DNA from 2 places in the Caloramator sp. ALD01 genome. Region 2 is predicted to be linked to the other one. Evidence: a T-box and tRNA genes for the amino acid it is inferred to sense, from the RefSeq annotation. Region 2 holds a T-box; the other holds one or more tRNA genes.
The links. The T-box of region 2 lies ahead of argS (arginine--tRNA ligase). A T-box ahead of a tRNA ligase gene usually reads a tRNA of that ligase, here a tRNA-Arg.
Positions count from the first base shown of each region.

Region 1: it encodes a tRNA-Arg, which carries the amino acid that the T-box ahead of argS (arginine--tRNA ligase) is inferred to sense. The anticodon was not compared.

Region 1 is NZ_AXAA01000033.1:7,036-10,463, forward strand. Features, by position in the region: gene serS (serine--tRNA ligase) at 1-1,155, shown strand, start outside; tRNA gene A3M9_RS0110475 (tRNA-Ser) at 1,347-1,437, shown strand; tRNA gene A3M9_RS0110480 (tRNA-Ser) at 1,464-1,555, shown strand; tRNA gene A3M9_RS0110485 (tRNA-Arg) at 1,602-1,678, shown strand; gene A3M9_RS14275 (LysM peptidoglycan-binding domain-containing protein) at 1,835-2,596, opposite strand; gene A3M9_RS0110500 (hypothetical protein) at 2,952-3,266, opposite strand; gene A3M9_RS14675 (hypothetical protein) at 3,396-3,428, shown strand, end outside.
Region 2 is NZ_AXAA01000016.1:60,013-63,440, reverse strand. Features, by position in the region: gene A3M9_RS0108020 (sigma-54-dependent Fis family transcriptional regulator) at 1-346, opposite strand, end outside; gene argS (arginine--tRNA ligase) at 489-2,186, opposite strand; T-box leader at 2,262-2,465, opposite strand; gene plsY (glycerol-3-phosphate 1-O-acyltransferase PlsY) at 2,518-3,105, opposite strand; gene iadA (beta-aspartyl-peptidase) at 3,359-3,428, shown strand, end outside.

The DNA of each region.
Region 1 (3,428 bases), on a different contig from region 2:
CTATCTGAAGTTGAAGTTTTGAAGAACAAGAGAAATACAGATTCACAAGAAATAGCAAAGCTTAAAAAGGCAGGCCAAAATGCAGATGAACTATTAAAGGAAATGAAGGAACTATCAGATAAAATCAAGGAATATGACGCAGAACTTAGTAAGGTAGAAGAAGAAATAAACTATCTACTTCTAAGAATTCCAAATGTTCCACACAAGGATGTTCCAAAGGGAGAAACTGATGCAGACAACGTTGAAATTAGAAGATGGGGAGACGTAAGACAATTTGATTTTGAAGCAAAGGCTCATTGGGATATAGGAACAGAGCTTGATATATTAGATTTTGAAAGAGCAGGGAAGGTAACAGGAGCAAGATTTACCTTCTATAAGGGACTTGGTGCAAGACTTGAAAGAGCAGTAATAAACTTCTTCTTAGATACACATATAGATAAACACGGATATACAGAAATATTCCCTCCATTTATGGTAAACAGAAAGAGTATGACAGGAACAGGACAGCTTCCAAAGTTTGAAGAGGATGCATTTAAGGTAACAAATGATGATTATTTCTTAATTCCAACAGCAGAGGTTCCTGTAACTAATATGTATATGGATGAAATATTAGATGGAAGCAAATTACCAATAAAGCACGTTGCATACTCTGCTTGTTTCCGTTCAGAAGCTGGTTCAGCAGGACGTGACACAAGAGGATTAATAAGACAACATCAATTTAATAAAGTAGAGCTTGTTAAATTTGCAGATCCAGACAATTCATATGAAGAATTAGAAAAACTAACTCGTGATGCAGAGGAAGTATTACAACTTCTTGGATTACCATATAGAGTTGTTCTAATTTGTTCAGGTGACTTAGGATTTACTGCAGCAAAGAAATATGATATAGAAGTTTGGATGCCAAGTTACGGAAGATATGTTGAAATATCAAGCTGTTCAAACTTTGAAGATTTCCAAGCAAGACGTGCAAATATAAGATTCAAGAAGGATGCAAAGGATAAGCCAAGATATGTGCATACACTAAATGGTTCAGGTGTTGCAGTAGGAAGAACTGTTGCAGCAATACTTGAAAACTATCAACAAGAAGATGGTTCAGTTATCATACCAGAAGTATTAAGACCATATATGGGTGGAATAGAAAGAATAACAAAGTAATTATAAAAATAGGAGTAGCAACTAAAAGGGCTACTCCTATACATTTATGCTATATATTTATCATTGCATAAAATGAAAGGTGATTATATAATAAATATTGTCGATGGGCAATTAAGACAAAAACAAAAAATAAAATTAAAAAGATGTTGACAACAAAGTAAGTCGCTGATATAATAATAAATGTCCGATACGGAGAGGTGGTCGAGCTGGTTTAAGGCACCGGTCTTGAAAACCGGCGTAGGGGTGACTCTACCGTGGGTTCGAATCCCACCCTCTCCGCCATATAAAAACTATCAAGTAGGCAACATGGAGAAGTACTCAAGTTGGCCGAAGAGGCGCCCCTGCTAAGGGCGTAGGTCGGGAAACCGGCGCGAGGGTTCAAATCCCTCCTTCTCCGCCATAAAAGCCGCACAGGGTGCGGCTTTTATCCTTCAAAAAAAGAATATGCGTCCGTAGCTCAGTTGGATAGAGTAGCTGGCTACGAACCAGTTGGTCGGGGGTTCGAGTCCCTCCGGGCGCACCAACAAAAGCCTTGAAGAGCATATCTTCAAGGCTTTTGTTATTGGTGGTTAGGTAAAAAAGCAAGCTTTTGACAACAAAATGACAACATATAGATATAATTTATGAAACACTTTAATTCTTAGAGAACAAAAGTATATAAGCACCTTTTGTTCTCTTTTTATTTTAACATACCTTCTAATATAGGTTTGCTTGGCACAGAAACTTCAGAATTGCTTGGAATGATGTAAACTTGATCTCCAGAGGTTAAAAGAGGAAAAATAATTATGCTTCCTGTCCATAAACCTATTTCATCCGAAACAAGGGTAAGTGGGAAACCATATCCTCCAATGCCTGCAATCCCAACGAATCCATCATAACCATCATAGTTCCCTAATAGAGAAGGATTTGGAAGATTTACTCCTGTAATTACAAGAAGGTGCTGTCCATTTTGTTGTTTTTGAACCATAGCTGAGCCAAATGTATTTTGCATAGAAGGATTTATAGGTTTTAATAAATTACAAGATGGCAGTTTAAGTGGTACGGGTACACATAGAACATCTCCAGGGAAAATTATATTTGGATCTGGAATATGAGGGTTATTCCAAATAAGAAGATCTATTGGAACCCCTATATTTTGAGCTATCTTTGAAAAGGAATCCCCTGATTTTATAGTATATTTTTCATATCCTATAGGACAGCTCTCTGGTACTCTCCCAACACCAGGTGGAGGCTGTATAGGTACACACAGCACATCTCCTGGGGATAATTTATTCGGATCTTTTATATGGGGATTTTCTACTATTAAAAAACCAACAGTTACATTAAAACGTTTTGCAATTTTCTCAAGTGTATCCCCTTTAACAACAGTATATCTTTGAAAACCTATACGACATCTTTCAGGAATTTGTGCACGTGTTTTATTATCGATATCATTTTTCAAAGTATCATCCCTCTAATTATACTTATATAATTAGAATATGAAAAAATAATTATATTTGTGCTAAAGACAAAATCTACCTTTTTATTATAATTATAATTTTGTTCTATCCCAACAACAAAATTTAAAATAATAGTAGTAATTCCTAATATAAAAGTAGTAATCCAAATGTTTTTATGAATTTTTTAATTTTCAAGTTTTGTTAGTATTAAACAGAGTATAGCAATTGATAGATATAATGGAATAAGTGCAGGAATAAAAATATCTTTTAAAAAAAGCAATATTGCACCTAATAAACAAATTATTGAAAATATTATTTTTATGATTGTAATGAACTTTTTCACCTTTTCCTCTCAACTTAAAAATTATCTGTTAATGAATCAATATATTCTTTTGCATCTTTTAAATCTGCTCCAGTAGTTTTCATATATAAATATATTGCTTTACTTTCTCTATTTGCTAAAATTAATTCCTTAATTTTAGTATTTAGGTTGTTTAGTTCTTCTTCGGTTAAATTAGATTTGCTTTTAGTGTAAGTCTTAATAAAGTTGAATAAAAAGAGAATAAAATTAATACCCCAAATAATACTTAAAAATATCTTTTTAGTTATCATAAATAGAATGGTACATATAAAAGAACAAATTAACATAATTATATTAATTTTTTGAGACAACAAAATCACTCCTTTCATATATATCTATGCAAATTATACAATAAATGTATAAAAAAGTATATAAAAATAAATTTTTCAAGGTAATAAAAAATAAGTATAATTTATATATAAATATAGGGAGGGATTAATATGGATAGAGAAAAAATGCTTTTAGAACTTGAA
Region 2 (3,428 bases):
ATCCAAAGTTTTTTAATAGTTCAATTGATTCAATTGCTGTTTCATAGGTGTCGTTTACTAAAAGTACGTTTTCATTTGGGTTTATATATAGTATTTTATCAAGATTCGATAGGTTTAGGGTTCTTCTTGCAACAATTATTTTGCAGTTATCCCTAATTAAAGGTTTGACTGAGTCGAGTATAAGAGGGGATGTTACAAGTACAAGTGAATTTGATATGGGATGAAGAATATCATCATCTGTTGCAAAGGCTGAAATTTCAAGATTATCCCCCAAAAGAGTAGTGATTTGGTCTACAATTTCCTTTTTAGTTGATGAGGTTCCAGAAAATATAACGAGCTTATTCATAACCCACCCCCAAATTTAATAGAGCCTTAAGTACAGATAAGCAACATTCATCATCCTTTTTAAGAGTAGGATGGTGAATGTTGCTATTTTTATTTTGAGTTTTATATTATTTTATTTATATTAAGGGATTTATAAAACAATATTACATCTTTTCAACTACATCAATTCCAAGTAGTGCAAGTCCGTTTTTAATAACAAATGTTGAAGCTTCAACTAATTTTAATCTTGCAGCCTTTAGCCCCTCATCTTCACAGGATAGTATTGGACATAGGTTGTAGAATTTGTTGAAGGCCTTTGCAACGTCTATTATATATCTTGTAACTATTGATGGTTCGTATTTTTCAATTGCAAGAAGTATAGCTTCATTGAAGGATGCAAGTAATTTTACAAGTTCAAATTCCTCTTGAGAAGAAAGCTTTGTAAAATCAGCTGATGTATTAAGTTTTTCCTCCTCTGCACGACGAAGTATGCTCTTTGCCCTTGCATAGGAGTATTGAACGTATGGTCCTGTTTCACCATCAAAGCTTAATATATCATCAAAGTTGAATATGATTTCTCTTTCTCTGTTGTTCTTTAGGTAAGTAAATATTACAGCACCAAGTCCAACTTTCTTCGCAACCTCATCTTTATTTTCAAGTGATGGGTTCTTTTCTTCAATAGCCTGTTTTGCACGTGCTATTCCTTCGTTTAGAAGGTCTTCAAGGAATATTACATCTCCCTTTCTTGTTGAAAGTTTTTTATCGGCAAATTTAACAAGACCAAATCCAACGTGAACACAGTTGTCTGCCCAATCATATCCCATAAGCTTTAGAGTGGTGAAGACTTGTTTAAAGTGTAGAGACTGATCCATACCAACTACATAGATATTCTTATAAAAGTCGTAGGTCTTTTTTCTATAGATTGCTGCAGCAAGGTCGCGTGTTGCATAAATTGATGCACCATCAGCCTTTAATATTATACAAGGAGGCATATTGTATTCATCAAGATTTACAACCTGTGCTCCCTTACTTTCTACAAGAAGATTTTTTTGCTTTAACTCTTCAACAACTGCATCCATTTTATCGTTGTAGAAGCTCTCACCTGCATAGGAGTCAAACTTTATATTTAACATATCATATATTCTATTGAATTCCATAAGGCTTACATCTTTTATCTTCTGCCATAGTTTAACCTCTTTTTCGTGTCCATCTTCAAGATTTTTAAAGTGTTGTCTTGCAATATCCTCAAGGGATGGATCTTTTTCTGCCTCATCGTGGAATTTAACATATATTCTAAGAAGTTCCTTAATAGGTTCCTTTTGTAGTGCCTCTTCATCCACCCAGCGTTCGTATGCTGCAATTAGCTTTCCGAATTGTGTTCCCCAGTCTCCAAGATGGTTTATACCTACACAGTTATATCCCTGTGAAGAAAGTATTTTGTATAGAGAATTTCCTATTGCTGTTGAACATAGGTGTCCAACGTGGAAGGGTTTTGCAATGTTTGGTGATGAGAAGTCTATTGTAACAGTTTTGCCTTCACCTATTTTAGAATGACCATAGTTTTCCCCTTCAGTTAATATTTTTTCTATAACACCCTTTGAGAAGGAGGCCTTATCCACGAAAAAGTTTAGATATCCTCCAACTGTTTCAACCTTTTCCAATCCATCTTTATCTATTTTTTCGGATAGTTCCTGTGCAATTAAATTTGGAGCCTTTCTAAATACCTTTGCAAGTTGGAAACAAGGAAATGCAAAATCCCCCATTTCAGGTTTTGGTGGGATTTCAATAAGTTTTTGTACATCGTCAACATTAAGTTCTGCAGCCTTTGCAATCTTTTCTGCAATTATTAACTTATAGTTCATTTTTACACCTCCGATATATGTAGAATATTGTTTACATTGTCTAATAAAAATGGAAATAAAAAAAACCGCCTCTATAATAGAGGCGGTTGTCCGCGGTACCACTCTAATTGGCTAAAAGCCCACTTATTTAGATAACCCACAGGGGTCTTACCATACTTGCAGATGCTTTCTGGCAGAGTCTCCAAGGCTCTTTTCCCAAAAGGTCTGTGTAGAGCTTCCACCGTCCTCTACTCGCTAAGACAGATGTCTTAAGGTACTCCTCCTCTTCATAGACTTTTAAATATTGAGTTTTAAACATTATTATAAAATATTAATTGCAATAATTCAAGGTTTATCTGTTGGGATTTACCTTATTTTCATTGCCATTTAAAAGTCTTTTGATATTGCTTCTATGTAGATATACTATAAAAAGTGAAAGTGCTAAAAGAACGATTAAAAGTTTTACATTTTTGTATTTGTAGAAGAAAATTAGAGTAATTATAAAACAGGAGAGCATTGATGCAACTGATACATAGTTGGTGGCGTGCTTTAATATTTTCCAAATAACTAAAAGTACAATACCAAGTAAAAAGTCGAGTGCAAATATTATTCCAAAGAAGGATGAAACACCTTTGCCTCCCTTGAATTTTGCAAATATAGGGTAACAATGTCCAAGTAGGGCACATATCCCAACGAATGCAGCAGCCTCCATAGATAGATATTGCTTTGCTATAAGTACAGGTAGGAAGACCTTAATTACATCAATAAAGGAGACTACAAATCCTGCCTTTTTTCCAAGAACTCTTCCTGCATTTGTTCCACCCATATTCTTAGAACCGTGTTCTCTTATATCAATATTATAAAAGGTTTTGCCAATTACCACACCTGTTGGGAAAGAGCCGCAGAGGTAGGCTGTAATAAAAAATAATAAGTTCTTCATTTTTACCTCCATTTGTTTTAAATTATGATATATATATTTTATATTATATTTAACAGATATGACAAGGATGTTTTTTTGGTTGTTATTGGCGAAAATATAATTAAAAATTTAACCAAATATAGGCTATTATAGGGTAATAAAAAGAGCATAGAAGAGTTGATTTATTATATACGTATTTTTTAAAAATTAAAAACAAGATTGGCATAGTTGTTGCTTAATATATTTTAAATTTATTTAAAAAGGAGAGGTTGAGATGCTTATATTTATAAAAAATATAGAGGTTTATTCTCCAGAATATAAAGGTAAGAAAAATATATTGATAT